One region of the Bradyrhizobium sp. I71 genome, then DNA from elsewhere that is predicted to be linked to it. Evidence: riboswitches for the same ligand, from Rfam matches in the RefSeq annotation. Region 1 holds a riboswitch; the other holds the start of a gene.

Region 1 (5,342 bases):
GCAGACGAAGCGATCGATCCGCGGAATCGCCTCGGCGGGCGCTGCCGATGCGTCGAGACCGAGATCCTCTTCGAGGCCTGCGGCACGGGCCTCGTCGCGGATCGCCGCGATGAGGCGCTGGCGACGGGCGGGATCGAGACCATCGGCGGTCGAATATTCATCGAGCAGCCGTTCGAGCCGGCGCAGGCCTTCCGGCACCGCGGATGTTTCCAGCGGCGGCGGCAAATGGCCGATCGTGACCGCGCCGATGCGCCGCTTGGCCTGCGCAGCCTCGCCGGGATCGTTGACGATGAAGGGATAGATGACGGGAAGATCGCCGGTCAGCGCTTCCGGCCAGCAGCTCGATGACAGCGCCACGGATTTCCCGGGCAGCCACTCCAGCGTGCCGTGCGCGCCCATATGCAGGACGGCGTCACAGCCCTGCTGCCTGAGCCAGAGATGGAAGGCAACGTAGGCATGGCGCGGCGTGCGCGCGAGGTCGTGATAGTCGGCATCGCGCGAGGCCGCTTCGCCGCGTTCCGGCTGAATTGCGACGATCGACTGACCACATGCGATCGCGGCGAAATGGAACGCGCCGTCGCGGCAGCTCGGATCGTCTTCCGGCGCGCCCCAGGCCTGCGCGAGATCGTCCTGCAAGGATTGCGGCAGGCGCGACAGCGCAGCGCGATAATCGGCGACATTCCAGGTCAATTGCTGCGTGAGCAGCGTCTCGCCGAGCGCATGAACCGGAACAACAGCGAATCCGGCCTCAGCGAGATCGGACAACAACGCTTCGACCGAAGCCAGCGCGTCGAGACCAACGGCATGCGCGATCTGGTGCGGCCGACCGGGATAGTTCGACAGCACGATCGCCAGCCGCTTCTCGCCGGCCGGCGTCTCGGCAAGGCGCCGCCAGGCCGCGACGCGCGCGGCGACGGCCTTCACCCGCAACGCGTCGGGCGTGTGCGCCAGATGCGAGAATTGCAGATCGGGATCGCGCGTCGCGGCCGACTTGAAGCTCACCACGCCCGCGAACAGGCGGCCGTCGACTTCGGGCAGCACCACATGCATGGCGAGGTCGCCAGGCGACAGGCCGCGCAGCGAGCTCGCCCAGTCCTCGCGCCGCGCCGTGGAGAGCGCGACCTGAAACACGGGGCACGTCGCGGCATCGAACGGCGTCGTGCCGTCATCGCCGATCGCGGAGAACGCCGTTGCATTGACGATCGCGGCTGGAGCATCCTGCGCAAGATGCGCGCGGAGCCAATCCGCGACGCCGGGGGCCTTCAGGGAGGTGACGAATACGCCATACGCATCAAAGCCGCGCTCGCGCAGCGCCGCAATCAGGGCATCGACCGGTCCCGTGTCCGCAGCTGTGAGATAGGAGCGATAGAACGTCACCAGCGCGCGCGGCTTCTCCTCGGCACCCGCCGGCGCCGCAATGACGCCACGCGCGGGATCGTAAAAGCCCATCTCGGGCACGGTCATCTCGCCGACGACCGGTCCCGCGTAGAGCCCCGAGGCCAGCGCGAGCTGCGCGATCGCCGCCTGCGCCGCGACCGGACCGCCGGTGTCGCAGAGCACCTTGAGCCGCCGCAGCGTCGAGACCGGCAAGGTCGAGTACGAATCGAGCCTCGTGTCGTCGCGGCCATCGGCCGGCAGCACGGCGAGCACGACGTTGCGATCTTTCGCCACTTGCTGGAGAGCCGCGAGCCCGTAGGGCCAGTAGGACTCGCCGCCGATCAGCCGCACGAGGATGCCGCGCGCCTGCGACAGCGTGCGCTCGATATACGTGTCGACCGACAGCGGATGTCGGAGCTCGGCGAGATTGGCGAGCCGCAGCGACGGCAGGCTGCTCCGGCCGCGCCGCCAGCCGGCCGCAAACGCCGCAAGATCGGAATCCGAATACGAGAGCACCACGAGATCGGCCGGGTCCTGGCCGATGTCTCTTGGCGTCGAGGTCTCCTCGAGACCACGGCTCTCGCGGAAAACGACGTGCATCAGATACCAAGTCCTGACCTGATCGCGGCCTCGTCGATATCGCCATGCTCGCCGATCACGACGAGCTTCGACTGCCTGATACCCGCGCCCCAGGGCCTGTCGAACTGGTGGCGCACGCGCTCGCCGACGGCCTGCAGCAAGAGGCGCATTGGCTTGCCCGCGACCGCGATGTAGCCCTTGGCACGCAGCACGTTCTGCTCGCGCGCCAGACGCTGGACCGAGGCGACCAGCGCATCGATATCCGCGACCTCCGGAAGATCGATCACGACGGAGGCGAAATCGTCGTGCTCGTGCTCCTCCTCGCCGTCATGATGCGACGGGCGCGCGGCGAGATCGTTCTCGGCGGCAGCGCCAAGGCCGAGGATGACGCGCGCATCGATCGCACCGTCGGTGACGGAAAGCATCGGCACGCGGCGCGGCATCTCGGCGGCGATCGCCGCCCTGGCGGCTTCGATTCCGGCCGCGCCGGCGAGATCCGCCTTGGTCAGCAGCACGATGTCCGCGCAGGCGATCTGGTCCTCGAACACTTCCGACAGCGGCGTCTCGTGGTCGAGATTTTCGTCCGCGGCGCGCTGCGCTTCGACGGCAATCGGGTCCGGCGCGAAGCGGCCCGCCGCGACGGCCTCGGCATCGGCCAGCGCGATCACGCCGTCCACGGTGATGCGCGAGCGGATCTGCGGCCAGTCGAACGCTTTGAGCAGCGGCTTCGGCAGCGCCAGGCCCGAGGTCTCGATCAGGATGTGATCGGGCCGCACCGGGCGCGCCAGCAATTTCTCCATCGTCGGAATGAAATCGTCGGCGACGGTGCAGCAGATGCAGCCGTTGGCGAGCTCGATGATATTCTCCTCCGGACAGTTCGCATCGGCGCACGACTTCAATATCTCGCCGTCGACGCCCTCGCTGCCGAACTCGTTGACGAGCACTGCGAGCTTCTTGCCGTTCGCATTGGCGAGCAGATGCTGGATCAGCGTGGTCTTGCCGGACCCGAGAAAACCGGTGACCACCGTCACTGGAACTTTTGCGAGCGAATTCATTCGGCGGCCTCCGGCACGACGGCAATGGGGGGAATGCGGGCAAGCGACTGCTTGCGGAAGATTTCCGGCCTGCTGCGCCAGGGCACGAGGCCGTCGGGCGCAGCCGCATAGGCCGCCGCGCCTGCGACCACGTCCTGCGCATTCGTCTCCGACAGGCGGCCATAGACATAGGACCAGCGGCCGGGCGCGCTGAGCGCGACCGAGCAGCCCTGGCTGCAGGCCGACAGGCATTCGACGGGAACCACATTGACGCCCTCGGGGACGCCGGCGTCGAGGATCGCGCCATGCAGGCGCTTGCCGGGCGTCGTCTCGCCCTCGCCAAGCGTCTGGCCGGCGCGGCAGGTGATGCAGACGTGAAGTGTGACGGTCATCGCCTCTTCCAGGATAAACAGCGGGAGGCGAGAGGCACACGGACCCTGACTCGAGAGGCCGTTTCCCCGTCGCGGAACACCCCGTCCGCCGGTCCAAAACTCGTCGCGCTGGCAGGTCTCCCGGCTTGCGGAGCAGGGCTTTGCCCTTCGATCCCCGCCTTCCCGATTCCCGCGGGAATCAGTGGCTTCGGGCATCTCTCCGGTCACGGTCGCGGGGGCGGCTGCATTTTGGACCCAAATCTTGCCGATTCGGACCCTATCGCATTCCCTCTTCGCCTGTCATAGGACAGGAACCAACGCCGGGCCACCATTTGCCCGTGGCTGCCACTTGTCAAGCCGAAGGACTGGACCGATGACGCCTGAACCGGACACCCGAACGGGCGAGGAAACCGACGCCCGGCACGCCCAGAAGATGGCGAAGAAGAAGGCCGCCCGCGACAAGATCATGGCGACCAAGAGCGGCGAAAAGGGCCTGATCATCGTCCACACCGGCAGCGGCAAGGGCAAATCCTCCTCGGCGTTCGGCATGATCGTCCGCTGCGTCGCCCATGGCTTCCCCTGCGCGGTGGTGCAATTCATCAAGGGCGCCTGGGACACCGGCGAGCGGCGCCTGCTCACCGGCCATTTCGGCGATCTCTGCCAGTTCCACGCCATGGGCGAAGGCTTCACCTGGGAGACGCAGGACCGCGCCCGCGACATCGCCGCCGCGCGCGCCGGCTGGGAGAAGGCCAAGGAGCTGATCCTCGATGAGAGCTTGCGCATGGTCGTGCTCGACGAGATCAACATCGCGCTGCGCTACGATTATCTCGACATCACCGAAGTGGTCGAATTCCTTTCGACGCAAAAGCCGCCGATGACGCATGTCGTGCTCACCGGCCGCAACGCCAAGGACGAGCTGATCGAGATCGCCGATCTCGTCACCGAGATGACGCTGGTGAAGCACCCGTTCCGCTCCGGCATCAAGGCGCAAGCCGGCGTCGAGTTCTGAGTCTCTTCGGCAATGACGCGCGCATTGATGATCCAGGGAGCCGGTTCGGACGTGGGCAAGTCGCTCATCGTCGCCGGCCTTGCGCGTGCCTTCACGCGGCGGGACTTGCGCGTGCTGCCCTTCAAGCCGCAGAACATGTCGAACAACGCGGCCGTCACCGTCGACGGTGGCGAGATCGGCCGCGCCCAGGCGCTCCAGGCGCTCGCCGCCGGCGTCGAGCCGCATACCGACATGAACCCGGTGCTGCTGAAGCCCGAGACCGATGTCGGCGCGCAGGTCATCGTTCACGGCAAGCGCATCGCCACGGCGCGTGCGCGCGACTACGCCGCGATGAAGCCATCATTGATGGGCGCGGTGCTGGAGAGCTTCGAGCGGCTGAAGGCGCGCGCCGATCTCGTGCTGGTGGAAGGTGCCGGCAGCCCGGCCGAGGTGAACCTGCGCAAGGCCGACATCGCCAATATGGGCTTTGCGCGCAAGGCGGACGTGCCGGTCGTGCTGGTCGGCGACATCGACCGCGGCGGCGTGATCGCGCAGCTCGTCGGCATCAAGACGGTGATCGACGCCGACGATGCCGCGATGATCCGTGGATTTGTCATCAACAAGTTCCGCGGCGATCCCACGCTGTTCGACGACGGCTACAGACTGATCGAAGACAAGACGTCCTGGCGCGGCTTCGGCGTGCTGCCCTGGTTCGCGCGTGCCGGCGAGCTGCCGGCCGAGGATGCGCTGGGCCTGAGCGACGCGCGAAAGCCGGGCCGATGCAAGATCGCCTGCCTCGCTCTGTCGCGGATTGCCAATTTCGACGATCTCGATCCGCTCAAGCTCGAGCCGGGCGTCGATCTCCTCATGGTGCGTCCGGGCGACGCCATTCCCGGCGATGTCAGGCTCGTCATCATCCCGGGCTCGAAATCCACGCGAGGCGATCTCGCCTTCCTGCGCGCGCAGGGCTGGGACATCGATCTTCTCGCGCAC
Region 2 (5,342 bases), 1.5 Mb from region 1:
GTTTCGGGCTCACGGAGAGCAATCCGCCCGGCCCTTCACCTCTCGTGCACGACGCTGCCGCGTCCACCGCAAGCCCGGCTCGCGACAATGACGACCTCATGATCGCCCCTCAAGGATGAGCCGGGATGGGCGACACATACGACAAATCCGAATTTCGGTAAATTGGAATATTTTCGCGCGAGCGGATTGACAGGGGGCGACACAGGCGCGGCGACGCAACCCGGATGGCGCGGAAGCGTAGTCCGGGGAGGTGTCGCGCTATGGAACGATTTGTCCCGGATTTCGCTGCGCTCCATCGGGGCGACGAGAGGACTGCTCAGGCCGACATCACTCCCTTGCGCCCGAACGGATCGAGCAGGCGCACGACCTCGCAGACGGCGACGAGGCCGGCGAGCCAGGCGAAATTGGTCAGCCCGATGCGCGTGACGATGGCTGCGGTGAAGGCGGCCTCTCCGCCCAGGAACGGCGTCGCGGCGAGCAGCGCGAGCTCGTAGGCCGCATAGGCGGCGACGAGCGTGAGCGCCAGCATCAGCATCGTGCGGCGCTGCGGCAGCATGCGGAGCACGGCCGACGCCACTGCGGTCGCCAGCAGCGCAGCCGCGCCGATGACGAATCCCCAGGCGATGGTGCTGCCATCGATGGGATAGTGCAGCGCGCCGAAACCGATGCTCTGGTTCACGAGCCAGGCACCGGTGACGACGAGCAGCGCCGGACGCAGCGGCAGCATCGCGGCCGCGACCACGGCGAAGGCCGCAAACGGCGTCGCACAGGCGAACGCAAAACTTGCGAGCGCGCACGACACCGTCAGCAGCGCGAAGCCGAACATCGGCGCGACACGCGGCGCCACCGGATGGAGGCGGAAACCGTCGCCGCCGGACGGCAGGATATTGAGAGCCATAAGTGATCTCCTTCTCTTCGAGTTCTAGTCCATTTGGGGGCCCGTGACAGCCCCATTGAAATCAAAACGTGGCGCCGGCCTTCAGCAGATAGGTGCGACCGGGCAGCGGATAGGCGCTGAAGCGACCGTCCGTGAAGGTGCTTGCGACGGCGTAGTCGTAGTAGAGCGCATTCAGCACATTGTTGATGCTGAGCGACCAGAAGTAGCGCTCATATTGGCCGCTGAGCTTCAGGTCGATCGTGCCGTTGGCGGGAATCGGCTTCTGGGTTCCGGCCTGGTCGTTGTCCATGCGACGCTCGCTCCAGAAGCGCGCGGTGGCGTCCAGCACCAGATAGTTCTGCCAGATGTTCCAGGTGAGGCCCGCACTCGCGGCGTAGCGCGACACCAGCGGCACGTCGTTGCCCGCCCAGACGCCTTCGCGGAAGACGGCCCGTGTATAGGCCATGCCGGAGCGCACCAGCAGGGCGTCGTTGATGCGATAGGAGACGCTGGTCTCCGAGCCGTAGCGGCGGGTCGGATCCAGATTGGTGTTGTAGAACAGGATCGGATTGAAATGGATCTCGTTGGCGAGGTCCATCAGATAGAGGCTGCTCTGCATCTGCAGTCCGCCTCCTCTGATGCGCAGCCCACCCTCGATGTCCTGCGAGGTCTGGGTCTTGAGCTGGAACGTCTGCGGGAGCGGATTGAAGAACGGGTCGAATGAAGGGCCCGACGACACCCGCTCGTCGACATCAGGCGTGCGGAAGGCGCGCGCAACCCGGCCGAACAGCGCGACGGTGTCATTGAGGCGATGCTCCGCACCGAGGTGCAGCGCATATTGCGTCTCGTCGCTCCCGAGCGGGAGCGCGCCGATGTCGGCGTTGAACGGAGCCGCCGGGTCGAAATTGTCACGCGCCGAGAGATTGGTGTTCTGCACCCGGGCGCCGTAGGAGATATCGGTCGCTGGCGCGACGCCGAGCGTGTGCTGGACATAGCCCGCAACCGTCCGCTGCCTGAGATCGTAATTGTGCCAGGGAGCGAGACCCTGGCCGGCGCCGCGGTTCTGCTGAAAGCTCGCATCGTAGTAGTCGACGCCGGTCAGCAGCTGCGACGGCATTCCGAGCAGAAGGCTCTTCACGCTGAGCCGCGGCGTGATCGACCATGTCGCAAGGTCAGCATCGACATAGGTCGACGTGAAGAAAGCCGGGACCGGCGCCGGGCTCGAGAAGAACGCACTCTGCTGCTTCTTGTCGCGCACGCCGCCGTCGACGATGAGATCGACGCCGTTGACAAGGGTTTTCGTGAAGCCCGCGGTCGCGCCAAAACCCTGCTGATTGGCGTAGTTGAAGGGCGTGCTGGTCCCTCGCCGGCTGGTCGCGAGCTCGTCGACGCCGATGGAGGGATCGACGGTACGGCCGCCCGGCAGTCGCAGCTCCTGATTGTCAGCGGTGACGGTCAGGAAGGCGGTCAGGCCCGGCGTCGTGTAGTTCAGATTGCCGACGCCATTCTCCTGGGAGTAGCGATTGTTGTCGCGATAGCCGTCGGTCCTGACGGCATTGCCGTAGAACGAGGTCGACCACGGACCGGAATTGATCGCGGCCGAGACGTTGCCGAGCCTGGTATTGAACGAGCCGAAACCGGCCTCGATGCGCGCGGTCACGGGCGGGCCGCCGACGCCGTTCTTGGTGACGATGTTGATGACGCCGCCGACCGCATTGTCGCCATACAGCACCGCACCGGAATTGCCGCGCGTGATCTCGATGCGCTCGATGGCATTGAGCGGGATGGTGGAGAGGTCCACCTGCGCCATATCGATGTCGTTCAGCCGCCGTCCGTTGACCAGCACCAGCGTGTTGGCCGTGGCGAAGGCACCGAAGCCGCGGAGGTCGACACTGGTCTTGGCACCGATCTGGCCGCCATAGAACGTCGTGATCTGGGCGCCCGGCACTTGCGTCGCGATGATCTCGGCCAGCGTCTGCGACGGCGCATGAGCGATGTCCGCAGCCGTAATGACGGTCGTAGCCGCGCCGACGATACCGCCATTGCCGGCGGCGGCCTCGTTGCCCGAGCCGGACGAGCCGGTCCCACTCCGCGCCCCGTCCGGCGCCGCTCGGCGCCGCCCCGCCTCGCCATCGCCGATCGCCCTGGCACGCGTACGGTTCTGATCGTCGGATCTGGTCACTTCGACCGGCGGCAGCTGCTCGGCGACGGACTGCTGGGCGTGGGCGATGGAGAGATCGAGCGAATACAGCGAAACAGCCGCAACGATGCCGGCGCGGCAGCGCCTGGCGGCAGTGACAATACGGGACACAATTATAACCTCGGCATGACGTCAGTGGCACGTCACAGCGAACGAGGCCTTACGGCGGAGCGATCGATGGCTCCGGCAAAGCTAATGTCTGTACTCCCCGACCGACATCTTCGCGTGTGACCACGGCTGACGGCAGGTCTCCTGGCTCGCGGGTCGTTACCTCTGCGTCGCCTTCCCAGGACCGAGATTCCCAGTGGCATAGGACGAGAGATTCACCGCTTACAGTTGCGGGGGCAGCCATGGCATTGAGAAGATCCCGACCATGGGACATCTCGCACCACGTTCCCTTTTGATCTCCATGAGGAGAACCGTCAGCGGCCAATCTACGGGGCGTCCAGGCCGGGAGTCAATCGACCGCTGGCATCTTGGCGCAGACGCGATCGGCCGGCTCCACAACGAATCGAGCAATGCCCTGCGCCGCCTACGTTCGCCCCCGCGGGCGCTGGGCCTGAGCCCAGGCGACAGCGACATCCCGCGGCGGAGCGTCGAGGCGCTTGATCGGCGTCAGTTCGCCGGACGCCGAGACGATCGCGGTCTCTTCGCGCCGGCAGCGCGTGCAGACGAAACGGACCTCATGCGGGGATGCCGACCAGCTTGAACGTTTCACGTTGGCGGCCATCGGCCAGGCATCGCAATGCGAGCACGATACCAGGAACCGGCCAGGATCGAGCATACCCATTCCATTGGACTCCGCGTCCTGCCCACTGCTTCCAATGACTATCCTATGTGAATCGTTCCGGTGCCTCGGCACCGTCAACGCCACGTTCGCTGGACGCCTGCGCGCTGCTCGCCGTTCCCACGAGACCTCCGGCGTTGTCGATTTCAAGGCTTGCGAATTTCATCCGATGTCCCCCTGCTCCGACCAACCCTATCAGGTCGAGACGGCGAGGACGATGGGGAGCCGCGCCTCGCAAGGCAGAAGGTAATCCGTTCAGCGAGCCCCCTTGAGGGTGCAGGATGTCGTGCAGGTGACCGTGGTGCCGCGATCGCACGATCTGCAGGCGTTGACGCACTGGTTCATGTCGCGTGGATTGTAGCTGCTGTAGTTTCGTATCGGACAGCTCGGCGTCGTCGAGCCGGTGATGTCCCGCTCCTGGTCGCAGGCCGCCGTCATGAGCGCGAATATGATCACGGCAACGAGGCGCATGGGACTTGCCCTGTCAGGCACAGCACGATGACACTCGCGAGGTGCGCTGCATTGCAACGAACCCCGGCCTTCCCACCACGAGCCACCGCCGATCGGCGATGCCCGCGTGCTGCGAGAATGCGCGCTAAATGTTAAGAACGGATTTCAGCCGGCCTCAGGCCGCAGCCGTGGTCGCGATCGCCTGCCGAATATCCACCGCCAGCTGGCGATACTGTTCCCCGAGCCTCAGATAGAACTCGCGCTTGGTGCTGTCGGTGGCGAGCTTGGCGATCAGTTCGCATTCGGCGGTGAGCGTCTCGAACCGTTCCAACCTGTCCTGAAGTTCTGTCATCGGCGTGTCCCCGTCAAACGCCACAAGGACAGCTAACCTAAATCCGGGAAATAGGTCACGGCGAACATCGTTATGGGGTAGCATCAATTATTCCGCGGCAGCCTATTTCTGCTCGAGTCGCCAGGCGCCGTCCCAAGCGGCATCCGGCGGATTGGCCGCGAACTGCGCGATGCGGCCGAGCATCGTGCGCGAGGGACCGTCGCCGGGGACCGCCTCGAGCGCCGCGTTGAAGGCAGCACGTGCGTCGTCGAAGCGCCGGGCACGATACGCGGCGAGACCATCGACGTAGTGCGTGCGCAGGCTGACTTGCGCATCGGTGAGTGCGCCCGGTCGCGCCATCACCTCGAAGATCGCCTGCGGCGCGCTTTGGCCCGCGACCGCAAGACGGTCGATCTCGCGCAATTCGAGGCGAGATCCAATCGCGTCCGCAGTCGCCTGCGAGACCAGGATGCGGGTGCCGTAGACCTTGTTGACGGCCTCCAGCCGCGAGGCGAGATTCACGGCGTCGCCCATCACGGTAAAGCTCATCATCAGCTCGGAGCCGATGCTGCCGGTCAGGACCTCGCCGGTGGCGATGCCGATCCGCAGATCGCACGGCGCGGGCATGGCGCGGATACCGAGCAGATCGGGCAGCTGCTTCTGCAGCGCGGGCACCTGGTCGGCCATCTCGATGGCG

What was found. A riboswitch is a leader RNA that binds a small molecule or an ion and turns the genes downstream of it on or off. The one in region 1 is predicted to bind cobalamin.
Region 2: another riboswitch for cobalamin. It lies ahead of FJV43_RS36870 (TonB-dependent receptor); the one in region 1 lies ahead of FJV43_RS30050 (DUF1636 domain-containing protein).

The regions. Positions count from the first base shown of each region.
Region 1 covers NZ_CP059398.1:6,284,387-6,289,728, reverse strand. Annotated here, with positions in the region: gene cobN (cobaltochelatase subunit CobN) at 1-1,977, opposite strand, end outside; gene cobW (cobalamin biosynthesis protein CobW) at 1,977-3,011, opposite strand; gene FJV43_RS30050 (DUF1636 domain-containing protein) at 3,008-3,382, opposite strand; cobalamin riboswitch at 3,475-3,695, opposite strand; gene cobO (cob(I)yrinic acid a,c-diamide adenosyltransferase) at 3,735-4,370, shown strand; gene FJV43_RS30040 (cobyric acid synthase) at 4,383-5,342, shown strand, end outside.
Region 2 covers NZ_CP059398.1:7,772,663-7,778,004, forward strand. Annotated here, with positions in the region: gene FJV43_RS36865 (hypothetical protein) at 317-898, opposite strand; gene FJV43_RS36870 (TonB-dependent receptor) at 960-3,188, opposite strand; cobalamin riboswitch at 3,302-3,516, opposite strand; gene FJV43_RS36875 (hypothetical protein) at 3,610-3,867, opposite strand; gene FJV43_RS36880 (hypothetical protein) at 4,120-4,335, opposite strand; gene FJV43_RS36885 (hypothetical protein) at 4,490-4,666, opposite strand; gene FJV43_RS36890 (adenylate/guanylate cyclase domain-containing protein) at 4,769-5,342, opposite strand, start outside.